3 regions of the Maridesulfovibrio pacificus genome follow, and region 3 is predicted to be linked to each of the others. Evidence: predicted binding sites of a transcription regulator. Region 3 holds the regulator's gene; each other region holds the start of a gene.

Region 1 (10,592 bases), 190 kb from region 3:
TTCAATAGATCCGCCCAAAAGAACGCCGGTATAATATTTTTTAATATCTTCTACGTTATCAATTTGTATGTCAGTTCTATTTTTTAACTTAAAGAGATATACTTTTCTGGGGTGTAAAGGTCCGATCCATGAATACAAATCTTCGCGCTGAGGAACACGTGCCACAGTATAGAGCATAGTGTTTGGATTTTTTTGAACAGTAATTAAGGCGCGTTTAAAAGGACGAATTACAATTTTATATTTAATTTCAGCTTTTTGTAGTGCCGCTTCTATCAGTTCCGTGCTAATCCCAACAACCTTATTGTTCTTCTTAAAATTATATGGAGGCCAGTTGTCTGCAAAAATGGTAAGTTCATAAGCTTGGGCGTTTCCAGCTATACCAAGCAAAAGAATTATTATTAAAATTTTGCATAAATTTATTTTCCATTGATAGCACATATTTTATCCCTGCAATTAAAAATTTACTTTAACATGACATCTTTCTTGCAGCAATCAAATGCTTGAAAAGCCAACCCCAAGAACTGACAGTTAGTTCTTGGGGCGGGGTTGGAAATCTGAGCTGTACCGTCTTCTAGACGGTCTTTTCTGTGCTAAATTGGCCTGTAACGTGTAGATCATATCTGTTTTATCGCTTTTGATTCTCTTCCATGTCTATGTAGAGATAGCGTTTTATTTTTTGAGTGGGCGTTTTTTCAAACGGCTCGCTTTGTTCGATTACCTTTGATATTTTTGCAAAACTGGAGACCCTGCCGTTGACGGTCTTCTTAATGGAATCCAGATACTTGTGCACAGCATCGCGGGCTTTTGATTCAATCATTTTGCCGGCACCGAGTTCTTCATCAAATTTGACGTAATCGAGATGAACGCGGGCAACGAGCTTGCCATCAGCGCGATAGACAATCGATTCCAATACGTAGTCGCATTCGCCGATAATGGATTCGACTTCTTCAGGATAAATATTTTCACCACTGGGACCGATGATCACATTCTTCAGGCGACCGCGCAGAAAAATGTATCCGTCTTTATCAATGTAACCGAGGTCGCCGGTGCGAAGGAAGCCGTCTTCTGTGAACACTTCTTCCGTGACTTTAGGTGCTTTGTAGTAGCCTTGCATAACGTTGGGGCCCTTGACTAGAATCTCTCCTTCACCGGTTTCGGGGTCGGGATTATCTATCTTTATTTCCATACCTTCAAGTAGGCGGCCGACTGAACGGAAACGGGTGGAGCTAGATGGCTCACCGGTGCAGAGCGGGCTGGTTTCGGTCATGCCGTAGCCAACGGTATAAGGCAGCCCTGAATCTACGAGAAATTCCTCGACTTCCGGGGCCAGGAATGCACCTCCGATAGGCATGCAACGAAGCTGTCCGCCAAATGCTTCCATGAGCTTTTTACCGGCAACCGCATAGAGCTTTTTGCGAGCGGCACCAAACTTCATGACACTGCGCATGATGCCGGAGCTCTTGAGTTTGGGCTGGACGCGGTTCTTAAAAATTTTCTCGATAATCAATGGCACGATGAGCAGCATGGTTGGTTTTACCATGGCCATGGCTGGAAGTAGTGTTTTGGGCGTAGGCGGCTTACGAAGGTAATGAATGGAAGCTCCGTGAATGAGCGGCAGGACCATGCCCAGCGTGCATTCAAAGGTGTGCGCCAGCGGCAGGACTGAAACTAGGCGGTCCTCGGTATTGACGTCAACGATATTGGCACTTGCAATGGCGTTGTATACAATGTTGCGGTGCGTGAGAATGACGCCTTTTGAACTTCCGGTGGTGCCGGAGGTGTATAGGATAGCGGCAACATCATCAACGTCGATTTCAGTAGACGGACGCATATATTCCTTGCCCTTATCCGTGTATTTTTCAAGTTCCTTACTGATTCGTTCTTTGACCTGTTCCTTGACTTGTTCAAAAGATTTGCGAGCATGAACCATGCCTTCCTTGAAAGTCTGGCGCAGTCCTTCATTTGTGGAAAGCGAAAAGTCATTGAGAGTGATGATGGTGTGGAGGTTGTCTGATTCGTACTCATCCACTTTGTGCTGCAGACGTTCGGAAACAAAGATGGCCTTGGATTCGGAATGGCGTAGAATGTGATGCACTGCACCTTCGTGAAATTCGGTGAGTATCGGAATGGCAATAGCACCCATGCAGGTGATGGCAAGATATGCGGCCCCCCAGTTGGGCATGTTTTCGCTCAGGATGGCAACTTTGTCACCTTTGGTAATGCTGCGGCTGTGGAGCAGCAGGGAAATATCGTCCACTAGCTTTTTGAATTCGCCGTAGGTTATAGGGGCTTCGCCCACAAAGCAGACTGCGGGGCGGTCTCTATATTTCTCGGCACTAAGTGCCAGCGCATTTTTCAGGGTCGGGGTGTCTTGCAGATTCACGATCTAGCCTCCTCATATCCTTATATATAAATAGGTTCGCCAGTGTGACTGCTAAATTAAGTTGGGTCAAGAGGAACCACAGCAGTAAAACATCACGAATGTATGTTTTTTACCCTCTCCCGCAATAACACCCCAATTCATCGAGCTTTTAAATGAAAGAAGTTTGCTCCGCGTTTACTCATAATGGCCCCGCTACAGGCCAGCTATAGAATTCTGTTTTTTCTTTGAAACCTACACCCACAGCCCCTTTGTGCAAGTATAACGCATAAGCCCAGTCCGTTTCGAAGAAACTCGTGGTCGAGGACCAGTATGCCTCGTTTGTATTCTCAAACGGGTGCCCGACCGGAAGGGCGGGGTTGGCCTGTGATGCGTCAATCAGAGATTCCAATTCATTAATGTTGGGCAGGCGCCAAGTTAACTGAGAATTAATGTTCAGGTCTTTGATCCTATCCAATGCTCCCTGCCAGTCGACCAATCCGGCAAGATCTGCCTCTTTGGCCCAAATCAACCCCGTCATCATATCCAACACGCCATACGAGGTGAGCTTAAACCGAGGATCGGGCCATGCCTTTCCCATCTGTAAGGCGCCATCCTGAAATGAGCCTTCACTCTTGATCCTGTCCCCTGTGACATTAAAGCAGTTCTTTTGTCCTGTTTGCGCCAGAATGGAGCTTTCCCCTCTTACAGGCCAGCCCATACTTGGATCTTTCTTGTTGCCATAAAACATCCGCCCGCCCTCAAAGTGGACCCGCCAAGCATAAGCCGGAGCAAGGGCAGAGGTCGTAGAAGTCCAATACCAGCCAAGAAATAAATTTCGAAAAGGATGATCTTTTTGCAAAGCCGGCTTTTTATCTCCGTGCGAAATAAGGCTGCGCAATTCCCTTCTATTTGGCAGTCGCCAATCACTATATCCCAGAAATTTATCTTTATTTAGCTGGGTAACAGCATCAAGGGTCTCGTCCCATGCCAGCGGGTAAGTGAAGACGTCCGCCTGTTTAAGCCAAGTCAGACCTGTCAGCTTGTCATGGACTAAGTTCTCTTGTTCGTCGAAGCGGTTGCCTTCCGTGACGATTCCTATGCCGTACTCTGCATCCTGCCCACTACCATCACACGGAATCTGCTCGCCAGACGCAGTGTAGCAATGTCGGAGTCCTGTGCTGATAATATTAGATACCGGTTTCATCTTTATCCATCTCCCGCAACAACCACACCCCAATCCATCAAGCTTTCAATCACGCGAGCAAGAGGCAGTCCGACAACATTGGTGTATGATCCGCTGATTCCTTTGACCAGAAATGCTCCTTGTCCTTGAATGGCGTATGCTCCTGCTTTGTCGTCCGGTTCTCCGGTGGCAGCGTAGGCGCGTACTGCCGCTTCGTTGAAATCTATGAATTCAACTTCAGTTGAGACTGCATAGCTCAGTTCCTCACCTTCAGGGGAAATAATTGCGCAGCCGCTTATTACCTTGTGCTTACGTCCGCAAAGGGACTTCACCATCTCGTAGGCTTCTTCACGGTTTACGGGCTTGCCGAGGATGTCGCGGTCACGGACTACTATGGTATCAGAACCGAGTATGTATGTTCCGGGATTGTTTTCAGCTACGTTTATGGCTTTCAGTTCAGCCATTTTTATGGCGTAGTCTTCCGGAGCCTGACCGGGGGTCGGGGTTGGCTCTTCACATGTTGCTGGTTTAATCTCGAATTCCAGTCCTGCTGATTGCAACAGATCCTTGCGGCGCGGAGAGCCTGATCCAAGTGTCAGCGGTTTTACAGTTTTATATATGCTCATGATGATTCCTTTTTAGTAATTGATACTTTTGGTTGATAATTTGAAAATGATTAAATGTGAATGCTCTTGGTCGGGATCATGTTATTTTTTATACACTTTTGTTGCTCTTTTGTGCTTCTGGATGTAATAATTAATAAATTTTTGAGCAGGAGTAATTAATGAAGGTATGCATCTGGGGAGCGCGCGGTTCCCTGTCTGCCACATTCAATGCCGAAAGAGCCAGAGCTAAAGTCAAGGCCGCACTTGAGATCGCAGTTGAAAAGGGAATCGATTCAACTACGGATCTTGACCTGTTTATTGACAATGAGCTCCCTTTTCCTGTTCGAGGTTCCTATGGAACCAATACCCCCTGCATCCAGATTGAAGGGCAGGGCGATGAATATATCATTTGCGATTGCGGAACCGGATTGCGTGATCTGGGCAACAAGATTATGGCTGACCGTCATGGTGCACCGGGAGCGCATTTTCATATTCTCATGTCCCACCTGCATTGGGACCATGTTCAGGGCTTTCCTTTCTTTGTCCCCGCTTACATTCCCGGTAATAAAATAACATTCTACGGCGGGCATCCTAGTATTGAAAAAGTTCTGCGTAATCAGCAAAGTGAACCTTGTTTTCCGGTTCATTTTGATAACCTGGCTGCAGAATTTGAGTTCGTTCGCTTAAAGACCGGGCAGAAATTTCAACTCGCCGGGGTAGATATTGAGGTTAAAGCCCAATACCATCCGGGCGGTTCCTTCGGATATCGTTTTGAAAAAGACGGCAAGTCCGCTGTCTATTCAACTGATTGTGAGCACAAGAGTGCAACAGCCCTCGCTGATAAGGGGTTTGTCGAGTTCTTTAAGGAAGCTGATCTTTTGATCATGGACGCCCAGTATTCTTTTGCCGAGGCTAATTCCATCAAAGAAGACTGGGGACATTCCAACAACATCATTGCGGTTGAGCTTTCCGGTATGGCTAAGGTTAAAACTCTTTGCCTTTTTCATCAGGAACCGGTGCGGGATGATTTCCAGCTCCAGAAGTTTCTGGATGATACCATTGAATTTTCACAGCTTGCCGAGTTCAGGCCGGATAAAATTATCATGGCTCAGGACGGGTTGTGTATCGACCTGTAGCATTTTTCCAGTATAGCAGATGAATTGAATGACGCTTGCCGAGTACGGTGAGCGTCTTTTTTTTCGGATCATCCGTTTATGTCCTATTTTTGACTTTTTCAATTTTTATCCTTTCCTTAAGTAAAAATAGTCTTTCTTAGCCCCTGTAATATACACTGTTACGGAGATTGGCATTACCCTTGCTTCATGAATCGAAAGAGAACCACGGGGCTATCCCGAACTCATCAGACGATGGAGCATGGTATGAAATTAGATGAAATGAAATGTGAACTTGACCTTTTGGAGTTTAATTCAGGAGATACGGACACTTCCGGCATGAATGGCTGGGCTGTTCCGTGGTCTGACCTGATGATGGTTATGTTCGTTCTTTTCGTAGTGCTGTTTATCTACAGTCAATCGAAGGAAAATATAAAGGTCATTTTCGAAGGTAACGCCCAGTCAGAGGTTGCAATGAATCCTGCTGACGGTTTGATTGAAATGATTTCATTTCACCGTGATGCCATGTCCAGTTCCGCCAGAGTTATCATGACTCCCGAAGATGTGTTGTACCGCAGCGATGACGGTGCCGTGAGCATGAAAGAAGAAGATGGCGAACTTAAAATCGTCATGCGCGGTAACGCCTTTTTCGCTTCTGGACAGAATGTTTTTGAAGATAAGACCCGTCAATATCTTGCTGAAGTTGCCGAGGTTCTCAAGACCAGCAAGCATGCCATTCATATTATAGGTCATACTGACTCTTCTGATGCTGCTAAAGTGGGCGCGCAGAACGCTTTCGAGCTTTCCGCAAGACGCGCCGCCAAGGTTGCAGAATATCTGATCAATACAAAATCAATCGATCCGGTTCGCATTATAGTCAGCGGACGCGGCGGGGTTGCCCCTGAACTGCCCGGAGATATGGGCAAGGTGGAAGGCAACAACCGCAGAGTTGAGATCGTGGTTATTAATACTGACGTCAATGCCCAGTAAGGAGGTCTGTAATGAATAAAAAGAATTTAATCGGTGTCATCGTCGCCTCGTCCATCTTTGCCGGTAGCTTCTGGCTTAGCGGTGGAATTGCCCTCTACTGGAACGCCGCGGCCCTTGCCATTGTCCTTTCTGGTTTGGCTGTTGCGGTTCTGCTCAGCTATCCGGTAGAGCAACTTCGTGAAGCATTCCGGGTGGTGCAGGATACTTATTCCAGCCGTCTGGCTACCCATGAGGAGATTGTTGAGACCCTGCTTGACCTGAGTGTCCGGTCCAAGATGGACGGTATGCTTTCCCTTGAAAAAGCGGGCGAAAAAACTACGATTTCTTTCTTGCGCCATGCGCTCATGCTGTTGGTAGATAATTTTGAGGAAGATGAAATCAAGGATTGCCTGAAGACTGAAATGTCATTTTTCAATATGCGCCGCGGGGAATCCGAGCGTGTATTTCAGTCCATGGCCCGTTTTGCCCCTGCCTTCGGTGTTGCTGGTTCAGTAATCGGTTTGATCGGCCTGCTTATGGGCATCGATAATCCGGCAATGATTCTTAAACATATTCCGGTTGCCTTTATTTCAACCCTCTATGGCGTAATCTTCAGTAACATGATCTTTGCCCCTATGGCTGAGACAGTACGCTGCCGGACCCGTAACGAACTGATTAACCAGAAGATGATACTTGATGGCGTAATTGCTATTAAAAATGAACAGAATCCTTACAAACTGGAAAGAAAACTTGCAGCTTTTCTAGTTGTGGATGACCGCGAAGAGAAGGCTGAAGCTCTCAGGAATATAACCCGCAAGTATATCAAGATGCGCCGGGAGGAGAAGAAGTCCAAGGACAAGATTCTGCATGAAGTCCCTTTAGTGAAAGCTAAGGCTTCATAGGCGTATAGATCAGATCTCCAAACATAATTGAATAATATCCCGGTACGGCGTCCCGAAAGGGAACAGTCCGTACCGGGTTTTTCTGTGTCCGGATTTTGACAAGATAAAGAGCAGTGAATCAATCTCATTTATTTATTTCTATGAATGTATTAGAATTTCGGTCAGTTTATCGGGAAAAGATAATTAATTTTCAGAGCAGGGGATTGCTATAATGGGACTTGTTCTTGCCGTTGATATTGGAGGCACAAACAGCAGGTTTGCCGCATTTGAGTCCGGTCCGGGCCATAAGCTGGTCATGAAGGAAACAGTCTGGCTCTCTAGTGTTGAAGCACGCAGTTTTGATCATCTCATGAAAATGTTGGCAGCGAGTGATTTTCCGTATTCGCCGTCAGATTTTGATGTCACGGTTATAGCCGTGGCCGGTCCGGTGATTGGCGGTGTTTATTGCAATGTTACCAATGTTGATTGGGATGTGGATTTTCGGGGCGGTTATAAAAAGTACGGTTTCAACGCTGCCGTGCTGATCAACGATTTTGCCGCTCAGGCCTATGCCTGTCGCACCCCGGCGGTGGAGGGGTGCCGGATCATCCATGATGTCGAGATCTCACCAATTGGTACGGTGGGAGTAATCGGTGCCGGTACCGGACTGGGGCATTGCGCTTTGGTTCCTGTTCCAGTTTCCGAACTGGGGTATGTTCCTGTTCCGTCCGAGGGCGGGCATATCAGCTTCCCCTGCCAGACAGCAGACGAGCTGGATTTTTGTAGATTTGTTATGGATAAACGTAAGATTTCTTATTGCTGCGGTGATGAAGTGCTCACCGGACGCGGCTTGAACATGCTGCACCTTTACCTTACCGGGGAAGATCTTGAACCGAAGCAGGTTGCCGAGAAGATGAAGCAGGGCGGTAAGACTCTTGAATGGTATTCTCGTTTTACTGCCCGCTGCTGCCGTAATTATGCCATTACTGTTTGCGCCACCGGAGGGTTGTACATTGCCGGAGGCATTGTGGCTAAGAATCCTTTTGTGGTTGATCAGCCTGTGTTTATGGAAGAATTTCTCGATTCCAGTTCCATGGGTGATCTTTTGAAACAGATTCCAGTCTTTTTAAATGACAATCAGGAGAGCGGGCTTTACGGAGCTGCCTTACGCGGTGTGCTGCATATTTAAAGTGGAGAGAGTATGGCAAGGTATGATTACGACCTAGGCATCATTGGCGGTGGAGCTGCCGGACTGACCATTGCTGCCGGGGCCGCACAGCTTGGCGTGAAGGTCCTGCTGATCGATAAGGAAGATAAGCTGGGAGGGGATTGCCTGCACTATGGCTGCGTTCCCAGCAAAACTTTGATCCGTAGTGCCAGAGTCCGTCATCTCATGGGACATGCGGGGGATTTCGGCCTGCCCGAAGTTGAGCTGCCCCCGGTGGATTTCGCACAGGTTGCCAAGCGCATCAGCGAGGTCATCGACACTATTCAGGTCCATGATTCCGTGGAACGGTTCAATTCTTTGGGCGTTGAAGTCCGTTTCGGGAAAGCATGTTTTGTAGATTCTCACGCGGTTTCCTTAAACGGGAGCAGTGTCTCGGCCCGTTCGTGGGTGCTTGCAACAGGTTCTTCTCCCTCAGCGCCGCCTATCAAAGGGCTTGATGAAGTTCCGTACCTGACCAATGTAGATATATTTACCTTACAGGAACTCCCTGAATCATTAGTTGTTCTCGGTGGTGGTCCCATAGCCGTGGAAATGGCTCAGTCGTTTCAACGGTTGGGCAGTAAAGTCACGGTGATCCAGCGCAGCAATCAGATTCTCAGCCGGGAAGATGAGGATATGGCGAGTTACGTCATGGAAGGTATGGCTGAGGATGGGGTGCGTTTCATTCTTGGGTCAACGGTCCATGAGGTCAGGAACAGCGATGAAGGAGTTGAAGTCCTGCTGGAATCAGGTGGGGAAAAATTGACCGTTACCGGTTCGCAGTTATTGGTCGCCATGGGGCGCAGGTCCAATACTTCCGGGATGGGGCTTGAGGATATAGGTATAGATACTGAGCGTGGATCAGTTGTGGTGGATGCCCGCATGCGTACCTCTGTTCCACATATCTATGCTGCCGGCGATGTGACTGGTCAGCATCTTTTCACCCATGCCGCAGGATATGAAGGCGGAATAGTCGTTTCAAATGCAGTCTTTAAAATCCCGCGCAAGGCTGATTACACATGGCTGCCGTGGTGTACTTATACCGACCCGGAACTTGCCAGTGTGGGTATGAATGAAAAGGCAGCCCGGGAGGAGGGCGTTAAGTATAAGACGGTAATTGAAGAATTTTCATCCAGTGACCGTGCCCTTGCAGAAGGTGAGGGACGGGGCCGGATCAAGTTGCTGCTCAATGAAAAAGAGAAGCCCATCGGTTGCCAGATTGCTGCGGTTCATGCAGGAGAGTTGCTTTCTGAGTGGGTGGCTGCTGTGAACGGTAAGGTGGGGCTTGCAACGCTTGCCGGGGCTATTCATCCCTATCCGACTCTCGCGGAGATGAATAAGAAGGTTGCCGGAAAATTGCTTGGCGAGAAAATATTTTCTGACCGGGTGCGCAGTATTTTGAAGTTTCTGTTTTCTTATCGGGGGTAGGCAGTTTTTGCGCGCTTTAGTACATCCATTGTATCGGGAGTAGGTTTAGGGTAATAATAGTCTATGACTCCTAAGACATTTAAAAATAGCGCACTATTAGCCGCCTTGTTTGTTTGCGTTTTACTTGTAAGCGTAGCAGGCTGGGCGGAAGGTTATTCTTTGGTTTCCTTGGAGTATGAGCCGTATTCATATACTCAGAATGGTTCCTTTAAAGGCTACGATATTGAAGTCATAGAAGAATGTTTCCGCCGCATGGGTGAAGATCTGGATATTGAGCTTATCCCATGGTCACGGGCATTGAAAATGGGGATGGCCGGGGAAACCGATGGGGTTTTTGGTATATTCAGGCGCCCTGAACGTGTTGAAAAAATGTTTTTCAGTGAACCTGTGCGCGCAGAGAAGATTTCTTTTTTTGTGCGCAAAGACTCTCCCCTTGTTTTTAACGGTGATTTAAATCAACTTAGGAATTGCTCTTTCGGAGTGGTTAGTGGGTACAGTTATGGGAAGGAAGTAGATTCCTTCTTTAAAAACGAAGTTTCTGAATCACAGGTTGAAGTAGGCGTTTCACCGGAAATGAATATAGCTAAGCTTATTCGAGGCCGATTTGATATCTATGTAGGTGATACTTTTTCCTCCTTAAATACCATGCATAAAATGGGAGTAGCGGGACAGATTCGAAGGCTGGGTCCTCCTGTCAATATAAGTGCTGTTTATGTTGCTTTTTCCAGAAAACGCAAATTGGGGCGTCTGCGTGATAGATTTGACGCTGCCCTTGAGGCAATGCGTGTGGATGGAACTTTGGATCGGATAAAGAAAAAATATTTTGATGAGTAGTCAAAGGATAA
Region 2 (10,592 bases), 1.1 Mb from region 3:
GGTCTGTTGCGTGACCATCCAGCGGATTGCGGTCAATCTTGAAATCACCAGTATGGATTACCCGGCCTACAGGTGTTTCAATTCCCAGAGCGTAGCCTTCAATAATGGAGTGGCATACAGGGAAGAAATTGAATGCCATGTCGCCCAGTTGTATTCGGTCATGCGGGTTTACCACGCGCAGGTCAACATAGTCCTCAAGATTATGTTCGCGAAGTTTGTTTTCCACCAGTCCGAGGGTGAACTTTGAGCCGTAGACAGGTACATCTATATAAGGAAGCAGCCACGGCAGGGCTCCGATATGGTCTTCATGTCCGTGAGTGAGCACGATACCTTTCAGGGTATCCTTCATGGTCAGGATATGATCAAAGCGGGGAATTGCTATGTCCACGCCGAAAAGAGCATCGTCAGGAAAAATCAGACCGCAGTCGACTACCACAGCAGTTTCAGCAGTGCTGAGCATCATACAATTCAGACCGATTTCGCCAAGGCCCCCGAGCGGACAGACTGTAAGCTGAGGATCACTCATCTCTCAGCTCCGCGTAGGCTGCGCCCATTACTTCTTCGAGCTGTTCTTTGAGTTTGACGCGGTCACGGACTTTGTATTCTGAAATATCAATGGGCGGCAGGGCTTTGATTTTTATTTCCTGAAAAGGATTCATCCACAGGCTGTGTTTTTTGCAGACCCTGTTAACGCCGTACATAACCACCGGAGCGATGGGTTTCTGGCACTTAAGGGCCAGGACCATTCCGCCTGTTTTAAATTCCATGAGACCGTCCTTTTCCGGAGCGGGGTTGCGGGTTCCTTCCGGAAAGATGAGCGGGGAAAGGCCGCTATTGGCAGTGTCAATGGCGTTCTGGATGTCGCGCATTCCCTGTCTGCGGTTTTCGCGGTCAATAGATATGTGTTTTCCCGCGGTCATCGCGTGTCCGAAAACCGGGAAATCGAAAAGTTGCTTTTTCGCTACGAATTTGAATTGCCAAGGTGCAAGATATTTGAAGAGCAGGGGGATGTCATAAAAGCTCTGGTGGTTTACCATGAAAACATAAGTTTCATTTTCATCAAGGGCGCTTAAGTCCACACGGTTTGTGCTCGCGCAGAGCCAGACAACAAGTTTACCCCAGTTCCGCTCACACCAGTGGCTGGATTTCTGGGTGCGCCCAATAATAGCCACGATGGAAAAGAAGATAGTGGCCGGGAAAAAAACAAGATAAAAAAATAAGGTTCTAAGTAAGCTCACGATAGTAGTAATTATGGGTTAAACTGTTTTGCTGGAAAATATATTGAAGGCCGCGGATTTCTGAATTCAGCCGACCAATCATTAACTAATAACAAATAAACCACCCATTAAGTAGTTTAATTTTTCCCGCTGGACAAGGGGAAAGGGAAAATAATGAAAATAACGCCTTTGGGGCATATGGTAAAAAAGCGACGTTCCAAAATAATGAAACGTCCCTTTTTGTAGTCGTTAATTAAGTTAAATCAAAAAAGGCCTAGATTCATAACCTTATCCCATGCGGAGATGAAATCGGTTACAAATTTCTCTTCTGAATCATCACAGCCATACACTTCGGCAATGGCCCGGAGCTGTGAATTGGCTCCGAAGATAAGGTCAATGCGGGTTGCGCTCCACTTTAACTTACAGCTTTCGCGGTCTCGTCCTTCAAACAGTTCTGCATCTTCGGAAGTAGGTGTCCATACAATATCCATATCGAGCAGGTTGTTGAAGAAGTCATTGTTTAGGCTTCCCGGTTTATCTGTGAATACGCCGTGTTTTGATCCATCAAAGTTTGCATCTAAAACACGCATCCCGCCGACGAGTACGGTCATTTCTGGTGCGGTCAGGGTCATGAGCTGGGCTTTGTCTACCAGAAGTTCTTCCGCGGTAACTGAGTATTTTATTTTCTGGAAGTTGCGGAAGCCGTCAGCCGCAGGTTCCAGCACAGAAAATGAATGTACATCGGTCTGTTCTTGTGAAGCATCGGTACGCCCCGGAGTGAAAGGCACGGTTACATCAAATCCTGCGTTCTTTGCACCTTGTTCAACTGCCGCGCAGCCGCCCAGTATGATCAGGTCGGCGAGAGATACTTTTTTATTTCCGGATTGGCTGTTGAATTCCTGTTGGATTTCTTCAAGTTTGTTCAGCAGTTCCGGCAGTTGTAACGGCTGGTTTACGTACCAGTCTTTTTGCGGCGCAAGGCGGATTCGCGCACCGTTGGAACCTCCGCGTTTGTCGGAGTCACGATAAGTGGAAGCGGATGCCCAAGCTGCGGATACCAGCTTCGAAACGGATAATCCTGATGCCAGAATTTTAGCTTTCAAATCTGCAATATCAGTGTTGTCTATCAGTTCGTGATCGACTGCGGGCACCGGGTCCTGCCAGATGAGTTCTTCATCGGGGACCATAGACCCCAGATAACGTGAGCGCGGTCCCATGTCGCGGTGCGTCAGCTTGAACCATGCCCGTGCAAAGGCGTCCGCAAATTCTTCAGGGTTTTTATGAAAACGTTTGGCAATGGGCGCGTATATCGGGTCCATGCGCAAGGAAAGGTCGGCGGTAGTCATCATTGGAGGATGAGTCTTGGATGGATCGTGTGCATCCGGTACAGTCTTTTTAGCTTCCGGGTCGGATGGATGCCACTGCCATGCCCCGGCAGGACTTTTCTCAAGATTCCATTCGTATCCGAACAGGGTATCAAAATAGCTGTTGTCCCACTTGATGGGGGTCGGGGTCCATGCGCCTTCTATGCCGCTGGAGATGGTATCGCCACCCTTGCCGCTGCCGAATTTGCTTTTCCAGCCCAATCCCTGCTGTTCAATCGGTGCTCCTTCGGGGTCCGGGCCTACATTCGCTGCGTCTCCGGCTCCGTGGCATTTACCGAAAGTATGTCCTCCGGCAACGAGAGCCACGGTTTCTTCATCGTTCATGGCCATGCGGGCAAATGTTTCGCGTACATCCTTGCCTGAAGCCACGGCATTGGGGTCGCCGTTAGGACCTTCGGGGTTCACATAGATCAATCCCATCTGAACTGCTGCCAATGGGTTATCAAGTTTACGGTCACCTGAGTAGCGGGTGTCGCCGAGCCATGTGTCTTCATCGCCCCAGTAAATGTCTTCTTCCGGTTCCCAGATATCTTCGCGGCCTCCAGCGAATCCGAAAGGCTTCAGTCCCATGGATTCGATTGCGCAGGTTCCGGCAAAGACCATCAGGTCGGCCCATGAAATTTTGCGTCCGTATTTTTTCTTGATGGGCCAGAGCAGCCTGCGGGCTTTATCAAGATTTACGTTGTCCGGCCAGCTGTTAAGCGGGGCTAGGCGCTGGCTGCCTGATCCGGCTCCACCGCGCCCGTCACCGATGCGGTAGGTTCCGGCACTGTGCCATGCCATGCGGATGAATAATGGGCCGTAATGCCCGTAGTCGGCAGGCCACCAATCCTGCGAATCGGTCATCAGTTCGAATAGGTCTTTTTTGAGGGCTTCAAGATCAAGCTTTTTGAATTTTTCAGCATAGTTGAATTCTTTATCCATGGGGTCAGATTTTGCTGAATGCTGATGCAGGATGTTCAGGTTAAGCTGGTTGGGCCACCAGTCTTTGTTTGATGTGCCGCTCCCGGCTACCTGACTTGAAGAGCGCCCTGTTACTGGACATTTCTTTTCATCACTCATGGTTTTTATCTCCCGTTTGCGTGAGTTCGGAATTTTACGATTGCGACCACATTAGCATTTATTTGCAGTTTAATCCAAGGGAGAGGGTGCGTTGGATACAATTTAATTTGAAGCGTGGGGGACAGATTTTTTTGCGTTCTTTTTAATCCTGATCCATGCCGTGAGTAGTGACCCTGCGCAAACAGCTATTATAAATAGGATATGTGATTGTTGAATCCAGCGAAGGTCTTGAACCCCAAAAGCGGTCAGCTTAGCTCCGGCCTCTATTTTTAGAGTAGCTACAAGTGAGCCTAACTGATTCAATTGTTCATGGTATTTCAATAATGCTAGATGGTTGTTAATGCAAAAAATAAGGTAGGCCCCAATAATTACTAGTGGCTCCTTCATAGTACGTACGGCCTTGTCGCTTTTTAATATTATTCCGACGACTGTAAGCGATACAACGCTGAAGTAGTCCCATATTTTGCCGACTTGCTCGGTTTGAGCTTGATACACGCTAACTGCATTTAAAACGAGTTCCATATTTTCCATTCTGTCCTCCATTAGTTGAACTTACATATGTGTATTATTGTTATAAGTCTAGAACTGTAGTTAGGCAATATAAAAGGCCGGGACACATGTCCCGGCCTAAGTAGTTCAACCATAGTAAATAGATGCAGGTTTATTCGTCCTTACCCGCATTGTATTCTTCGATGACCTTGTCCGCGATCGGCGGGGGGCATTCTTCGTAATGGGACATTTCCATGGTGAAAGTTCCCTGACCACCGGTCATGGAGCGCAGATCCGGTGCGTACTTGAGAATTTCGGACATGGGCACGTGGGCCTTGACCTCGGTTACGCCTGCGGTGGAGTCGGAGCCGAGCACCTTACCGCGGCGGGAGGAAAGGTCACCGATGATGTCACCCATGAATTCATCAGGAACTTCAACCACAACGTTCATAAGTGGCTCAAGCAGGGCAACCCCGGCTTTTTCGCATGCCTTTTTAAAGGCCATGGATCCGGCAACCTTGAACGCCATTTCCGAGGAGTCAACGGAATGGTAGGAGCCATCGTAAAGGGTTACTTTGAAATCGATGATCGGGGACCCGGAAAGGAAACCCTTCTGGGCTGCTTCCTGAACACCTTTGTCTACTGCGGGGATGTACTGTTTCGGAATTACACCACCGACAATGCTGTTGACGAATTCATAGCCGTTACCCTTGGTCTGAGGCTCGAGCTTGATCCAGCAGTCACCGAACTGACCGCGTCCGCCTGACTGCTTCTTGAAACGTCCCTGAACTTCGGCAAAACCTTTGATGGTTTCACGGTAGGGAACCTTGGGTGCGTTAAGAACGATTTCAGCCTTGTAGCGGCGCTTTGCTTTCTCAACGGAGATTTCAATATGGTTCTGACCCATACCGGAAAGCAGGATGTCGCCGGTTTCCCCATCGCGGGAAAGGCTGAGGTTAACGTCTTCAGCAAGCAGCTTCTGGATAGCTTGAAAGACCTTGTCCTCATCGCCTTTTTCCGCCGGAGAAAGGGCGAAGGTGATCAGCTGCGGAGCCAGCTGCGGTTTTTCGAGGGTAAACTTGTTGTGGTCATCGCAGAGAGTATCGCCGGTAAAGGTTTCCTTGAGCTTGGCAAGAGTGATGATTGCGCCGGGGCCAGCAGGATTTTTGAGGGGCTTTTGGTCCTTGCCTACCATTAGCTGGATATTGCCCATTCTTTCCTTGGCGCCGGTATTGGTGTTGGTCAGGGTCTGGTCGCCGCTGACTGTTCCGGAGAGAACGCGGCAGACGGTAAGCTGTCCGGCAAAGGGGTCGGCAATGGTTTTGAATACAAAGCAGGCAACAGGGCCGTCTGCGGAAGATTCACGGGTTGTACCGTCTTCACCCTGCCATTCGGGATGGTCAAGCGGGGAGGGCAGATAGGTCTGGATCATATCCAGCAGGAAGGAGCCACCTTTATTTTCCAGTGCGGAACCAACGCATACCGGGAACAGGCTGCGGTTTTTAACACCTGCGGTGAGGCCTTTTGCGACTTCTTCGGGAGTGAGTTCGCCTTCTTCGAGGTATTTTTCCATGAGATCTTCATCACTTTCCGCGATGTTTTCGATCATGGTTTCACGCAGGACTTCTACTTCGTCTGCGATATCGGCGGGGATATCTCCCTTGGTAACCTTTCCGTTCTCTTCGAACAGATAGGCCTGACCGGAGAGCATATCCACTACGCCCTTGAAATTTTCCTTGATTCCGATTGGATAATGCAGCAGTACGGGGCTGATGCCGAGGGAAGAGTTTAGGCTATCGAATGCAGAATCGAAGTCTGCACGGTCTCGGTCCATCTTATTGATGAAAATAACAGTGGGGAGGTTTGCTTTTTCAACTGCTGCCCATGCTTTGCGCGAAAGGGGCTTGACTCCGTCCACGGCGTCAATGGTAAAGACAACGCCGTCGGACGCGGCTAGAGAGTAGGGCAGGTCTCCGCAAAAGTTTGCATCACCCGGAGTGTCGATCAGAAAGTGGTCATTTTTGTCCCACTTGTACCCGGCGAAACCGGACTGGATGGAACCGCGGCGTTTAATTTCTTCAGGTTCGGTATCGAGGGCGGTGGTGCCTTCCTCAATCTTACCGAGTCTGTCGATCACACCGGCATTAAAAAGAATCATCTCGGCGGTAGAGGTTTTGCCACAACCGCCGTGGCCCACAAGTGCAAAAGTCCTTTGGTTTTGTAAAGCTTCAGACATTCAACAACTCCGTTTCTCTGAATGTTCACAGCCGGGACCTGACGACCCGGCCAGTACAGGTCTAAAGGTGCAACTTATAATTCTTCCTAATAATCCCTATAGGTATAGCCCAGCTAACATGTCAAGCGTAGATAATTAATTAAATATCGTGCATAAACAATAATTGAGCACGACCTTATTCCGTTTTTCGGAGGTTAGATAAATTGAGTAATCCCAGTGTTTGCAGCCTTTCACCGGCTGATATTGACTGTTCCGGTCCATGGCTTCTGCACCCTGAATCCCCGGTTGAAAAACTTATTCCATCGTTGAAAAAGCACGGACAGCTCGTTCCGGTGCTGGCAGTCGAAGAATCCGGCAGAACCCTGCTTGTTGCAGGCAGGTCAAGGGTTGCTGCCGCTTCAAAGCTTGGAATGGATGTTTTGGTGCGTTATATAGATGCAGCTGATGAAACCTCAAAAGCGGTGCTACATCTTGAAGAAAATAGCGCGCGTTTAACAGACGAATCGGTTAAGTTGGCGGCAGTGCGCTTTTTTGCCGCACGTATGGATGCGGCTGAGCTTCCCAAAACAGTTGCCCCTCTGCTTGGCATTAAGCCTAAATCAAGGGACATGAAATTCTGGCTTGATTGGATGGAACTTGAACCGGAATATGATGAGTTGCTCAAGCTCGGGCATATCCCTTTGGCAGCGGTTTCAGTGCTTATTAAGCTTGATGAAGCTGACCGCGCCGCGTTGATTAGTTTTTTTGAGAAGCTGAGTTGGTCCCGTTCCAATGCGGTTAACTTTCTTACTTGGCTCTACGAGACTTCACGTCGCGAGAACAAATCCATTGTAGAATTGATTTCCGTTCCTGCATTTGAAGCTGCGAGAGAGAGTGAATCGCCCAAGGATGCGGTTACCCGTTTCTGCAAGGCTGCAAAGGAACTGCGTTATCCCAAGCTTAGCGAGCTGGAAAAGGTTCACAACAAGATCGTTTCAGAAATTTGTGCCGGAACCAAATGGCGGGTTGAACCAGTTGGCAGTTTCGAGACCGGGGAAGTCATGATCCAGACTCGTTTCAAGAGTCTTGAGATGATGGAAAAGGCTATGGCTGACCTTGAGTCCATCGCTAAATTTAGTGGCTGGGAAGAGCTTTTCGAACTTGGTAGAGACAAGTAGCGGATTTAAAAAATGAGCAATGATTTAGTACTTCCCGACCATTTAAAGGGAATAGAAAAAATATATATTGATCGCAGCATGCAGAAGGTTCCGCTTACAGAGCGGGTGCTTTCACGCATGCCCGACCTCCCGGTAGAGGTTGTGGACCCGGAGAATTTCCCGCATGGGGAACTGGGTGGAAAGCAGTCCCTGTATCTTAAAGAGTACAAGGGTAAATTTTTGCGGTTTTGTCCCGGCACCCGTTACTACCATTGCTGCGGATACCGGATCATTCATATCGGTGAGGGCTGTCCTATGGCTTGCTCTTACTGTATTTTGCAGGCTTACTTTCAGGACAATGTGCTTAAAGTCTGGGCCAACCAGAATGATCTGTTCGATGAGCTGGGCAAGGCTTTTTCTGCGGATATTTCAACCTGTTACCGTGTCGGTACCGGGGAATTCACTGATTCCCTCGCCCTTGAAGCGGTCACCGGATACAGCCGCGATCTGGTAGAATTTCTTGGCGATTATCCCAACGTCTGTTTGGAGCTTAAGTCCAAGATCATCGATCTTTCATGGATGGACGTGGTCAAGCGAACCGACCGTCTGCTTCCGGCTTGGTCCCTCAATGCTCCGTTTGTTAATGAGCATGAGGAGTTTGGTGTATCAACTCTCAAAGAGCGTCTTGAAGCCGCCCGCACCTGTGCAGATGCCGGTTTCAGGGTCTGCCTGCATTTTGATCCCATTATCCGTTTCGACGGCTGGCGTGAAGGCTATGCTGAAATCATCGATATGATTTTCGATTACGTGAAGCCTGAGCAGATTGCATATTTCAGCCTAGGCTCATTCAGGCATATGCCGCACCTCAAGCCGATCATTGAGCAGAACTTCCCGGAAACAACTTACATATTCGATGAGTTCATCACCGGTAATGATAACAAGATGCGACTGCTGCGGCCCCTGCGTCTGCGTCAGTTCAAGTTTATCGTAGACCGCCTGCGCAAGCATGGTATGGGTAAGCAGCTTTACTTCTGTATGGAATCTACCGAAAACTGGCAGGATGTGTTCGGCTACACTCCTAAAGATCTGGGCGGACTCGGCAAGCATCTTATGAAACAGGCTTTCAATGATTAGAATTGTTTAATATCGTATTCAACTCAAACCCCGCAGCACTAATAGTGTTGCGGGGTTTTGTTTTGCACAAAAGCGAAGGGATGTGTTGCACACAGGTTATCCAAGTCGTGCAAGTTTTTGCATTTATTTATATTAAGTTAAAATTAACAGAGTCTTAAGTGCTTCTCTAATCAGTGCTGATTAAACATTTTTTTGTTTCTGGCATGCAGTATGTAATTCTATTTACAAAAATCGCGAGGTTTAGAATGGAATTATATGATGTTGCAGTTGATGTTTTAGGCGTGCTTTTTTCTGATGGGATGGCAGGAGCCGTCTTTTGGATTCTGGCTATGCAGTTAATTTTTGCAGTTATCGTCATCTGGGCTGCGTTTCGTTCTCTTCGCAAATCAGCGGATACATCCGAATTTTCCACGGCTTTCTACGTTAAGAAGAAACGCTATGGGATTAATGTGATGGATGACAGACCTTACGATTATCTGAAATAGTTGTGGGGGAAATATAATGTTTACACTGAATGAGCTTCTTGCTTTTGTTTGTATTATGTTTTTTGCATATCATGCCCTGTTTGGCGGGTCATAATCTGCTTTTGAACAGTCTTTGTGCAAAATCTTGTTGTTCATTTGTGAAGCGAAATGCACATTTGTCAGATGTTGAAATTGTAATGTGTTATATTTACTACTTATATCTCATGGCATGAGTTATGCTTTTAGCTTAGTAAAATTAAAAGAATGAGGTAAGGACATGGAATTTATCAGTGCATTAAGCAGTTGGTGTAGCGGTTCAGGATTCGGTCATGGTGCCGGATATGGCATGAGTGGTATGAGTGGCTGGATGCCTTTTCATTTTGGCGGTATATTACAGCTCGTAGTAATCGGGTTGATTATTTATTTTACTGTGCGCATGTTTCGTAAGCCGGATACCGGCACCAGTGCGCCCTCCGCTCAGGATATTTTGAAGAAGCGTTACGCTTCCGGCGAGATTGACGAGGAAACTTACATTCGCATGAAGAATGAATTGAAGTAAGGAATAAACTAGTTTGATTAGCTGTTAAACTTGGTGTAATAACTCAATTAAAGGGGGATTACACCAATGTCCTTACAAGATTATAAAGATCGCATTGATCGCTTGCAGAAAGGGCTGGGAAAAGCCTTTGCTGAAAATCCTTTTATCCTGAATATTCCGGGCAAATCCATCGCGTTAAAGGTGGACCCCTATTATTACGTGGCCTTCGAGCCTGCATTTTCCGAAAACTTGAGCCGTTTCGGGGTCATGCTGCCCAAAAACGTGCGTGATACCTTGGTGCGTACCGGTAACTTGGTTACAGATCACGAGACCCGAAACCCTATCATTAAAATCCGCATGAAGTGGAATGACCGATCATATGCCATGAACGTCTGCTTCGTGGAATCCGGTTTCATCGACCAGGCCTTGAAAATTTATGGCGGTGTCAAAGAGGAAGTCGGATTATCCGAAATCCGTATTCTCGAATCCGAGCGCGAAAGGCTGGAAGAGTTCTTTGGTGAGCGGACACTTTTGAAAAGTGTGGCGTTTGTGGAGTAGGGGATTCTGAAATTTATTAAGAAAAGAGCCGCAACATCGGTTGATGTTGCGGCTCTTTTTTATTCTCTTGTCCATATTAAAATTGTTCAGTAGGATTAAATCCTACACAAAATTTGGAGGTTCATTTTATGCGTTCAACCAAGCAAATGAGCATAACTTTACCCCTTGAGATGGCAAAGGCAGTTAAAGAAAAAGTCTCGTCTGGTGAATATGCTTCTGAGAGTGAAGTTATTCGTGACGGTCTGCGAGCACTATTGGCTCGCGACAGAGCTGTAGATAATTGGCTGAAAAGTCAGGTTGGTCCTGCTTATGACGCAGTAAAAAAAGATCCTGAGCGGGGCATTAGCTTAAAAGAAATGCGATCCCGGATTGC
Region 3 (10,592 bases):
GGTGAGCGGGGTATTGTTTCCGGTGGCGAGGAGTTCGCCTTCAGCCGTGAAAAGAGCTGCGCCGATGGGGACTTCATCGTGCTGGCGGGCTTTGAAAGCTTCGCGTATGGCAACATCCATCATGGATCGCCATGTCTGACCCTGCGGAGGTTCAGCGGGCGGGTTTCCTCTAGTAATAATATTTGTCATAAATAAAAAAAGGGGGAGTCAAACTCCCCCTTTTTTGTTTAGAGCGATTTAATATAATTCACGCCACCTTCGAGCAACGCCAACCCGAGGGTGGGGATGTCGCCACGGGTCCACTTGGGATGGTTGGTGGGGTGGTTGTATGCCTCAGGATGAGGCATGAGTCCGAGAATGCGGCCGGTGGGATCAGTGAGGCCTGCGATACCCAGCGGGGATCCGTTGGGGTTGGCAGGATAATCCATGGTCACTTCGCCGGATTCGGGATCAATGTACTGAACAGCGTGGAGGTTGTTTTCCACGATTTTTTCCAGCATGGCATCATCAGCGGGGATAATTTTACCTTCGCCGTGACGTACGGGAACGTTAAGGGTTTCGATTCCCTTGGTGAAAACACAAGGGGAATCGGGGTTGGCCTTAAGGTGTACCCAGCGATCCTCGTATTTTGCGGAATCATTGTAGCTTAGCGAAACCTGACGGGTGAAGTATTCTCCACCGACTGCGGGCAGCAGGCCGAGTTTGACCAGCAGCTGGAAGCCATTGCAGATTCCGAGAATAACGCCGCCGTCTTCAAAGAATTTTTTAATTTGATCCACAAGCGGGGTGCCGTCTGTGGTATGTGCGTGTTTCCAGCGGAGCGCGGCAGCCTGTGCTGCTCCGAGGTCATCTCCATCAAGAAAGCCGCCGGGAAAAATCAGGAAGTTATATCCTTCCAGAGTTTTTTTGCCTGCAGCAAGATCGGAAAAATAAGTGATGTCTACTTCGTCTGCGCCCGCTTTTTTAGCGGCATGAGCAGACTCGTGTTCACAGTTGGTTCCGTAACCGGTGATGACCAAAACTTTTACGCGGGCCATATATTTTTGTCCTCCAGATGTTGACAATAGAAATATTCCAAGACTATCTAATGCGTGTTTGAAGAGAGGAACATAATTGCGGGTCAGCCTCCCGTCAACACTCTATATTCCTCAGGACGTACCGCTAACACATTTTTTTTAAGTGGGATACGCCTGAATATGAGAATGTTAACGGGGCGGGTGCCTTTTTGTGTTTTTTTCATAGCTATCGACTTTATTCGCTGTCCATTTTGTTTTATGTAACAGCGATATTTTAAAATAAATTGTCCGCCACGGGACGGGAGCGTTATGAAAACCAAATTTATATTCATCACCGGGGGCGTGTTGTCCTCACTTGGTAAAGGGCTTGCAGCAGCATCCATCGGCGCACTTCTTAAAGCCAGAGGGATGACCGCAACCATTCAGAAGCTTGATCCTTATATCAATGTTGACCCCGGCACCATGAACCCTTTTCAGCATGGTGAAGTTTATGTAACTGACGACGGTGCAGAAACTGATCTCGACCTCGGGCATTACGAGCGTTACCTTGATGTTGCGCTGAGTCAGAAAAACAATATGACTTCCGGACGTGTGTACCACAACGTAATCACCAAAGAACGTCGTGGCGACTACCTTGGCGGTACCGTGCAGGTAATTCCGCACATTACTGACGAGATCAAGAATGCTGTTATGAATGTTCCCAACGGCGAAGATGTTGCTCTCATCGAGATCGGCGGAACTGTCGGCGACATTGAAGGTCTTCCTTTTCTTGAAGCCATCCGTCAGCTTCGTTCCGAACTTGGCAGCGAGAATGTACTTTACATCCACCTGACTCTTGTTCCTTACCTTGCTGCTGCCGGTGAAGTTAAAACCAAGCCTACCCAGCACTCCGTGAAGGAACTGCGGAGCATCGGTATTCACCCCGATATCATTCTGTGTCGTAGTGAAGTTGATCTGGATGAAGATATTAAACGCAAGATTGCACTTTTCTGTGACGTTGATCGTGATGCGGTTTTCACTGCTGTTGATGTAAAATCCATCTACCAGCTTCCGCTCAGCTTTTACAACGAAGGATTGGACCAGAAGATTGCTATTATGCTTAAGCTTCCGGCCAAAAATTGTAATCTTGAACCATGGAAAAAACTCAACCATACCCTTGAGAATCCGACAGGTGAAACCACAATTGGTATCGTTGGTAAATATGTGGATCTCAAGGAAGCATATAAATCCCTGCATGAAGCGCTTATTCATGGCGGGGTTGCAAATGAGGTCAAGGTTGACCTGCGTTATGTGAACTCTGAAGAGATCACTCCTGAGAACGTTAAGGAAAAACTGGCCGGTTGTGACGGCGTGCTTGTTCCCGGCGGTTTCGGTAACCGTGGTGTTGAAGGTAAGATTACTGCTATTCAGTATGCACGTGAAAATAAGGTGCCTTTCTTCGGTATCTGCCTCGGTATGCAGTGTGCTGTTATTGAATATGCCCGCAACGTCATGGGCCTTAAGGGTGCAAACTCCGAAGAGTTCAACCCCGAAGGTGATGACAACGTTATCTATCTGATGAAAGAATGGTACGATTACCGTACCAAGAAGACTGAAAACCGTTGCGAAGAAAGTGACAAGGGCGGCACCATGCGTCTTGGCGCATACCCCTGTAAAGTTGTTGAAGGTACCAAAGCGATGGCTGCGTATGGTAAAACTGAAATTCAGGAACGCCACCGTCATCGTTACGAGTTCAACAAAGAAAAATTTGCAGATCAGCTTGTTGAAGCAGGTCTGGTGCTGAGTGGTCTCTCTCCTGATGAAGCTCTGGTAGAGATCGTTGAAGTTGCCGACCATCCTTGGTTCCTGGGTTGCCAGTTCCACCCGGAATTCAAGTCTAATCCCATGCATGCACATCCGCTGTTCAGGGATTTCATCAAGGCTTCTTGCGACAATAAAAAGAAATAAGAATTAACTTTGTATTGCCCGGGGATACTGGTATGCAGTGTCTCCGGGCAATCTTATAATTGGAGGGCAGTCCCTTTTGAGCCCCGATGAATTATATCAAAAAAGTTTGCAGGGACCGTTTATTCTAGCGGGACCTTGCGCACTGGAAACCATAGATGTTGCCCTGCGTGCTGCAGAAGTATTGGCTGACATCGCTTCCCGTCTTGATGTGACGGTAATTTTCAAAAGCTCTTTCGACAAGGCTAACCGGACCTCCATTACTTCGTTCAGGGGACCGGGCTTGGAGGAAGGGCTTAAATGGTTGCAGCGGGTTAAGGATGAAACCGGACTTCCCGTTGTTACCGACATTCATATTCCGGATCAGGCCGCAGCTGTAGGTGAAGTGGCTGATGTGATCCAGATTCCCGCATTTCTCTGCCGCCAGACCGACCTTCTTGTTGCCGCTGCCAATACAGGGCGGGTTATCAACGTTAAGAAGGGACAGTTTCTTGCGCCCCTTGATATGCGTCATGTTGTGGGTAAATTGCGCGAAGCCGGCAATGAACGTATCTGGCTTACGGAGCGTGGTGCCTCCTTCGGTTACAATAACCTCGTGGTAGACATGCGTTCCATGGCGATTATGAAAGAACTGGGCTGCCCGGTGGTTTTTGATGCCACCCATTCAGTGCAGCTTCCCGGCGGTCTGGACGGTAAGTCGGGCGGCCAGCGTGAGTTCGTTCCTGTGCTTTCCCGTGCGGCCGTGGCTGCGGGGGCTTCCGGTGTTTTCATGGAAACCCATCCGGATCCGGATTGCGCACTTTGCGACGGTCCCAACAGCTGGCCCCTTGACCGTGCTGAAGATCTGATCAAGGACCTTCTGGCTGCATGGAGCATTGATTATGTCTGCTAAAGTTCGTGCTGAAAAAATTAAGCTGCTTATCCTTGATGTGGATGGCGTGCTTACTGACGGCGGTCTTTATTACGATAAGGACGGGAACGTAACTAAGCGTTTTAACGTGCAGGACGGGCTTGGCATCAAGTTCGCGCAGCAGGCAGGTATCGAGCTGGCGGTAATTACCGGATTGAATCATGGTGCCGTTGAAAAGCGTGTTACCGAGCTTGGGATTACCGAATATTATCCGGGGCAGAAGGAAAAGCTTCCTTTTTACGAGAAACTGCTTAAGGAAAAAGGACTCAACGACGATGAAGTCGCCTACGTTGGTGATGATTGGATTGATGTCCCGGTAATGCTCCGTGTGGGCTTGCCTATGGCAGTAAAAAATGCCCAGCCTGAGGTCTTTGGTATATCCAAATGGATTTCCAGCCGGGATGGCGGGCATGGCGCCGTGCGCGAAGCGATTTCTTTTATTCTTGACGCGCAGGGCAAGTTGAATGACATCTGGAAAGAGTGGGCAGGCTAGATGGGCCGTGTCGGCTTAGTTTTATATTTGATTCTGGCCCTGTTTATCGGGGTCTGCGCCGGAACCCTGCTTGGTAAGAAGTATGGAACTTTTCCGCATATGGCCCGTGAGGCTGTGGAGAATCCGCTTCTTTCCAATAAGAACCAGTCTGATATTTCCGCTGAGGAGATTGAGCTGATTCAGGGTACCGGAGGTGATATTGAGTGGATTCTGCGGGCCGGAAGTGCAGATTATGATCAGGAGAAAGGACTGGTCATTGCTGACAAACCCCGGGTTACATATTATCTTGGTCGGGACCGCAAGGAAGTTTTTGTTAGTGCTTTGCATGGTGAGGTCAGCCAGAAAGGTGAAGGTCTTAAGCTCTGGGATGATGTCAAAGGACATTATGGTGATATGGGGCTTGTGGCTGATCGCCTTGATTTTAAACCCAAGGATAACCTGCTTTTCCTCGAAGGGAATGTGAAGGTGCAGAGTCCGACTGTTTATATTACTTCCAAACGGGTCAAGGTGGACCTTGTTACCCGTGAAATTATGATTGAAGACGGAATGGAAGCCCTGATTTCACCGGACATGGTGGTAATGCCTCAATAGAAGCGAGCATTCATTTGAATAATATAGTTGAAAAGAGTTCATTGTTGCGCGGCAGGTCCATATTTGCGCTGCTTTCTCCCGCCATTGTCTGTGCGGTATTTTTCTTTGCCTTTGTTTTGGTCGGCCCTGTTGCCCATGCCTATGACAAATCCGAGTTGAAAATTACTCGGACAATTGCCAACGTACGTTCCAAGCCGGATTTTAAAGGCGAGGTCGTCTGGGTTCTTTCTCCGGCGGAAAGTTTTCTGGTGGGTAAAGCTCAGGGGAGCTGGTTTCCGGTGTATCCTGCTTCTGCTGAAAAGACTGCCGCGCCTGTAGGGTATATTTCACGCAAGGTTGTTGTTTCCGCTGCAGCTGACAGTCCCTTGGCCGATTGGGGTGATATCCGTTATGTAGGCAAGGATTTAAAGTTTTATCTTGAGCGGACAGTTAAGTCTTCAACCGGCGGGATGATCAAGTCCGGCGATAAAATCAAGGTCGGATTTCTCAAGGACGGCTGGTACGCAATTTTCAAAGCTGACGCTCCGGTATATTCCGAGGCTGATGCGCTTGGTTATATCAAAAAGGATGATGTGGACATTGTTCTTGATGATGCCCGTATTCGTTACGCCGTACGCAAAATCAATGTGATAGAAAAACCTGTGGCCACTTCAAAGGCTGTAGGTGTGCTCAGTCCCGGACACCGCGCACAGGTCGGGGCTGAGAAGGGTGGCATGTACGCCCTTTATCGCATTGATGCCATGGTCAAAGACGATACCCCTGTCTGGGGTTATGCATGGGGACCGTTTCTTGCCCCTTATCCCAAAAATCTGGAGAAAACCCAGATGGCCGGAATAGACGCCCGTAAAGCTGAGATTGAAGCTGAAGAGGTGCGTAAGGCAAAGGCGGAAGTTAAGCGTGGCAGCGAACTTGCTGCCATGGAAGAAGCCATGGATGAAATGCTGATGGCTCCCGTTAAAACTAAAACCATGTATGCTACAGCTGTGCTTAATGTTCGTTCCGAACCTGATGCCAAGTCTTTGATTGTAGATAAGCTTGAGCTTGGAGAAGCTGTGAGCGTGGGGCAGGGGGAAGGAAAATGGTATCCTGTTTTCAAGCCGGGTAAGGATAATGAACTGAAGCGTGTCGGCTATGTTTTCGGTACTTATCTTAAGGCGGAAGCTCCGGTCATGGAAAAAGAAAAACCTAGCAAGAAGCGCAAGCCCGGTGGACCGGACGAAGTGCCCATCAAGATTACGTCTACCAAGATGACTTTCAGTGAAAATCGCAACCGGATTACTTTTTCCGGTAAAGTTAAGGTTGTGCGCCTTGATGTGACTCTTACTTCTGACACTTTGACCGCTCATTTGCGTCCTGAAGGTGATTCTCTTTCCGATACTCAGGACAAGATTAAGAAGATCGTGGCTGCCGGTAACGTAAAAGTAGTCATGAAGAAACGCAAAGGGCATTGCGACAAGCTGACCTATGTGGTGGGTGATTCAATCATTTATATGAATGGTAATGCAGAACTGCAGGATGGTCCCAACCTTATTCAGGGTGATGAAATTAAATTTTATCTGAAGGATAACCGAGCAGAGGTTGTTGGCGGTAATAAGCCTATCGAAGCCATTTTCTATACCCCTAAAAATGTTTCCCCTTAGGTCATTAAAGGAATTTTATGTCTGCAATTATCGCCAAAAAACTGGTTAAGAACTACGGACCCAAAGAGGTTGTCCGTGGAATCGGTTTGACCGTGCGTGAGGGTGAGGTTGTGGGGTTGCTTGGTCCGAACGGAGCCGGTAAGACCACAACATTTTATATGCTCGTAGGTGTTGTTAAACCCACGTCCGGGGATGTTTATTTTAATAAGCAGCAGATTACCCGATTGCCTTTGCATGAGCGGGCCCGCTTGGGACTAAGCTATCTTCCGCAGGAAAGTTCAATTTTCAAAAAGCTTTCCGTGCGTAAGAATCTTGAGATAATTATTGAGCATACGGGCCTTTCCGGTAAGGATGTGCCGAAAAGGGCGGACGAGCTGTTGGATCAGCTTGGCATTCTCCGTCTTGCCGACCAGAAGGCAATGTACCTTTCAGGTGGTGAACGTCGCAGGCTTGAGATCGCCCGCGCCATGATTAATAACCCCAAGTTTATTCTGCTTGATGAACCGTTTGCGGGTATTGACCCAATCGCGGTAATTGATATTCAGGATATTATTTCCACGCTTAAGGATATGGGGCTTGGGATTTTAATTTCCGACCATAACGTTCGCGAGACTCTTTCTATCTGTGATCGTGCTTACCTTGTTTATGAGGGCAGAGTGATTTTGAATGGTTCACCTGAGAACATCGTGAAAAACACCAAGGCCCGCAGACTTTATCTGGGTGATAGTTTCAGTCTTTAGCTTTGCGTGCTGAGAATTGATTTTTTACAAGCCGGAACTCTAATGAGTTTCGGCTTTTTTTTGGTAAAGTTTGATGAATTTTGTCTTTGTCGATTTACAGTCGGGCAGAACATTGGTACACTTTTTTCATATGCATTTCTATTTTATAAAAAATCCTTAAATTTCAGACAAATCAGAGGTCTTTGTTGCATCTTGCAATGGGATGTGGCATAGTTGAATCAAGCTCGGATTAAAAGAATGAAAAAAAAGTTTAGTCCAGTATATAGTGTAACAATAAATCTGAATCTGAAAATACACGAATCAATTTACAAGGTGGCCTGAATATATGGGGTTGGAACTTAGACAACAATTAAAGCTTACTCAACAGCTGGTAATGACTCCTCAGCTGCAGCAGGCGATCAAGTTGTTGCAGCTTTCCCGATTGGAGTTGGTGGATACCGTCCACCAGGAACTCATGGAGAATCCTATCCTTGAAGAAGCTGAAGCTCAGGAGCGTACAGACTCTCCCGATGCGGATGCAGGCACCGCTACTGCCGAAGAAGCACAAATTTCCAAGGAAGCCGAGTGGGAGAACTATCTCGGTGAATTTTCCAGTACATCAAAGCAGTCCTCTTCCCGCGAGTCGGAATCATATGAAGAAGGAACTTCTTTTGAAGCACGCCTGACCAAGTCGGCATCCCTTGATGGCCATCTGCATTGGCAGATGACTCTTTCCGATTTTACTGAGAAGGATATTGCCATAGGTGAATGTCTTATTGGTAATTTAAGTTCGGGAGGTTTTTTGCGGATAGACTTGGAAGAAGTCTGTGAAACATGCTATGCTGAAATCGAAGATGTAGAAAAGGTATTGCATCGCATTCAGCGATTCGATCCGGTAGGCGTGGCGGCAAGGACTCCGCAGGAATGTCTGCTTATCCAGCTGGAAGCATTGAAGCTTGACGATGATCCAATTCTGGTTTCGCTGGTCCGGGATCATTTGGATGATCTTGAAAAGAAGCGCTACAAGCCTCTGGCAAGAAAGTTCAAGCTCAGTATGGAGGATTTAAAGAGTTATCTGGACTTGATGCAGACACTTGATCCGCTGCCCGGAGCAAGTTTTTCAAGTGGAGACTCTTTCTATGTCAGCCCTGATGCTTATGTTTATGAATATGACGGTGATTTTGTCATAGTTCTGAACGAAGACGGTCTTCCGAAATTGCAAATGAATGCATTTTATGTGGAGACTCTTGAATCAACCAAGGGAGATGACAAGGAATATTTTCAGGACAAGATGCGTTCCGCTCAATGGCTGATGAAGAGCCTGTATCAGCGGCAACGTACCTTATATAAGGTTCTTGAATCCATAGTGAGATTCCAGCGAGAGTTTTTCGCCCACGGTGTCACCAAGTTAAAACCGCTTATTCTTAAGGAGGTTGCGGAAGACATCGAGATGCATGAATCCACTGTGAGCCGAATCACTACTAATAAGTATGTTTCTACTCCGCATGGGATTTATGAACTTAAATTTTTCTTTAATAGTGCGCTCGGTCTGGATGACGGTTCTCAGGTCGGTTCCGAGTCCGTCAAGGCGACGATCAAGAAATTGATCGGTGAAGAAGACGGAAAGAAACCCCTCAGCGATGAAAAGATAGCTGAGATTCTCAAAGAGAAACTGGAAGTCAACATAGCCAGAAGGACCGTAGCCAAGTATAGGACTGCAATGGGGATTCTCTCCTCTTCCAAGAGGAAAAAAGTATTCTAATGTAGTCCGGAGAAATCAACGCATATTCACCCTTTACTAAGGAGGCTCTTTATGAACGTAGCATTTACTTTTAAGAACTTCGACGCATCCGAACATCTTAAGGAATATGCAAACAGCCGTTTCTCCAAGTTGGTAAAGTACGTAAGCAATCCTGACAACACTGATATGCAGGTGAATCTGTCAGTAGATAAGTTCAGGCATGTTGCGGAAGTTGTTTTCAGCTCTGATCATCTTCATGTTTCAGCTTACGAAGTGTCCGAGGACATGTATTCCACCGTGGATATGGTTCTGGACAAGCTTGAAGCCCAGCTTCGCCGCGCAAACGAAAAGATGAGAAGCCATAGGCGTAAGGAGTCAGCTCCTGCCCGAATGGATATTCTCAGCTATGGAGAGGAAGAGTATAGGGAACCTGTGATTGTGGAGTCTGACTCCTTTGTTCCCAAGCCTATGAGTGTCGATGAAGCCGCAGAGCAGCTTCAGACTCTCGACCACGAATTCCTCGTATTCCGCAACGCGGATAATGAAGCCATAAACGTAATTTATCGCCGCAATAATGGCGACTTCGGTTTAATTGACCCAGGATACTAACTGATGAATATAACTGATAATCTGGCAAAGGACCTTGTAATTCATGAACTGCAGGCCTCTGATAAGAGTGAAGTTCTGAAAGAAATGGTTTCCACCCTAAAGGACGCAGGTCTGGAAGTGGATGTGGAAAATGCCCTTAAGGTCCTTAATGATCGCGAAAAACTTGGAACAACCGGAATCGGGGATGGCATAGCCATCCCCCACGGTAAACTGGAATGTCTTGAAGAGATTGTCGTGGTGGTCGGCCGATCCAGCGAGGGAGTCGACTTCGAATCTCTGGACATGCAGCCATGTAAGATATTCTTTATGGTACTGGCCCCCGAACAGGGGGCCGGTGCTCATTTGAAGGTTTTGGCACAGATTTCCCGGCAACTTAAAGATGAAGCATTTCGGCAGGCATTTATAGAGACAGATGACAAGCAGGAGCTGCTTAAGCTCCTCGGTCTCAGCTAGAATCGACATTTTTCAAATTAACAAATCAGATTAGCAATGAACTTGGGTCATTGCTAATTTTGTTTGTAGGCTATTGCGCAAGGAGGATATTGAGGTGGTCGATGTAGATTCCTTTCCTGTGATTGTTGTGAGCGGTCTTTCCGGAGCCGGTAAATCTACCGTTCTAAGGGTCTTTGAGGATCTGCGTTTTTTTTGTGTGGACGGATTGCCTGCGAGCATGCTTCCGCGCCTGGTTGAGCTGTTCAATACTCGTGACAATGCATATCGCGGTCTGGTGCTGGGTATGGATTTACGTCAGCTTGAGTTCAGTGTTGACTGGGAGGCCACACGCGAAGAATTAACCTCCAAGGGGTATCGCCCAAGCATTCTTTACCTTGAAGCCCGCTTGCCGGAGCTTGTGCGCAGGTACGCTACTACACGTCGTCTGCATCCTCTTGAGTCCCGAGATATCGGCTTAGAGCAGGCTCTTGAGAAAG

What was found. Region 3 encodes sigma-54, which starts transcription at its own class of promoters, with help from an activator protein. Its sites were predicted from a motif close to CTGGCACGGNNNNTGCTT; they were not measured.
Region 1: the regulator sigma-54 is predicted to act here: its motif matches at 5,454-5,471, upstream of ACNI23_RS07815 (OmpA/MotB family protein).
Region 2: the regulator sigma-54 is predicted to act here: its motif matches at 9,348-9,365, upstream of ACNI23_RS02110 (SHOCT domain-containing protein).

What each region holds. Positions count from the first base shown of each region.
Region 1 is NZ_JBLZNE010000001.1:1,666,384-1,676,975, reverse strand. Features, by position in the region: gene ACNI23_RS07840 (substrate-binding periplasmic protein) at 1-438, opposite strand, end outside; gene ACNI23_RS07835 (AMP-binding protein) at 626-2,383, opposite strand; gene ACNI23_RS07830 (Lcl C-terminal domain-containing protein) at 2,562-3,566, opposite strand; gene ACNI23_RS07825 (Maf family protein) at 3,569-4,171, opposite strand; gene ACNI23_RS07820 (MBL fold metallo-hydrolase) at 4,330-5,286, shown strand; gene ACNI23_RS07815 (OmpA/MotB family protein) at 5,530-6,252, shown strand; gene ACNI23_RS07810 (motility protein A) at 6,264-7,133, shown strand; gene ACNI23_RS07805 (glucokinase) at 7,345-8,301, shown strand; gene ACNI23_RS07800 (dihydrolipoyl dehydrogenase family protein) at 8,314-9,747, shown strand; gene ACNI23_RS07795 (substrate-binding periplasmic protein) at 9,811-10,581, shown strand.
Region 2 is NZ_JBLZNE010000001.1:403,028-413,619, forward strand. Features, by position in the region: gene ACNI23_RS02070 (ribonuclease J) at 1-526, opposite strand, end outside; gene ACNI23_RS02075 (lysophospholipid acyltransferase family protein) at 519-1,238, opposite strand; gene katG (catalase/peroxidase HPI) at 1,481-3,664, opposite strand; gene ACNI23_RS02085 (hypothetical protein) at 3,767-4,195, opposite strand; gene fusA (elongation factor G) at 4,326-6,389, opposite strand; gene ACNI23_RS02095 (ParB N-terminal domain-containing protein) at 6,593-7,546, shown strand; gene ACNI23_RS02100 (SPL family radical SAM protein) at 7,559-8,659, shown strand; gene ACNI23_RS02105 (hypothetical protein) at 8,905-9,144, shown strand; gene ACNI23_RS02110 (SHOCT domain-containing protein) at 9,401-9,682, shown strand; gene ACNI23_RS02115 (hypothetical protein) at 9,749-10,219, shown strand; gene ACNI23_RS02120 (ribbon-helix-helix domain-containing protein) at 10,348-10,592, shown strand, end outside.
Region 3 is NZ_JBLZNE010000001.1:1,473,776-1,484,367, reverse strand. Features, by position in the region: gene ACNI23_RS06925 (nucleoside deaminase) at 1-189, opposite strand, end outside; gene ACNI23_RS06920 (phosphoribosylformylglycinamidine synthase subunit PurQ) at 228-1,037, opposite strand; gene pyrG (CTP synthase) at 1,326-2,963, shown strand; gene kdsA (3-deoxy-8-phosphooctulonate synthase) at 3,040-3,852, shown strand; gene ACNI23_RS06905 (KdsC family phosphatase) at 3,842-4,363, shown strand; gene lptC (LPS export ABC transporter periplasmic protein LptC) at 4,364-4,954, shown strand; gene ACNI23_RS06895 (LptA/OstA family protein) at 4,969-6,594, shown strand; gene lptB (LPS export ABC transporter ATP-binding protein) at 6,612-7,334, shown strand; gene rpoN (RNA polymerase factor sigma-54) at 7,660-9,075, shown strand; gene hpf (ribosome hibernation-promoting factor, HPF/YfiA family) at 9,127-9,663, shown strand; gene ACNI23_RS06875 (PTS sugar transporter subunit IIA) at 9,667-10,116, shown strand; gene rapZ (RNase adapter RapZ) at 10,211-10,592, shown strand, end outside.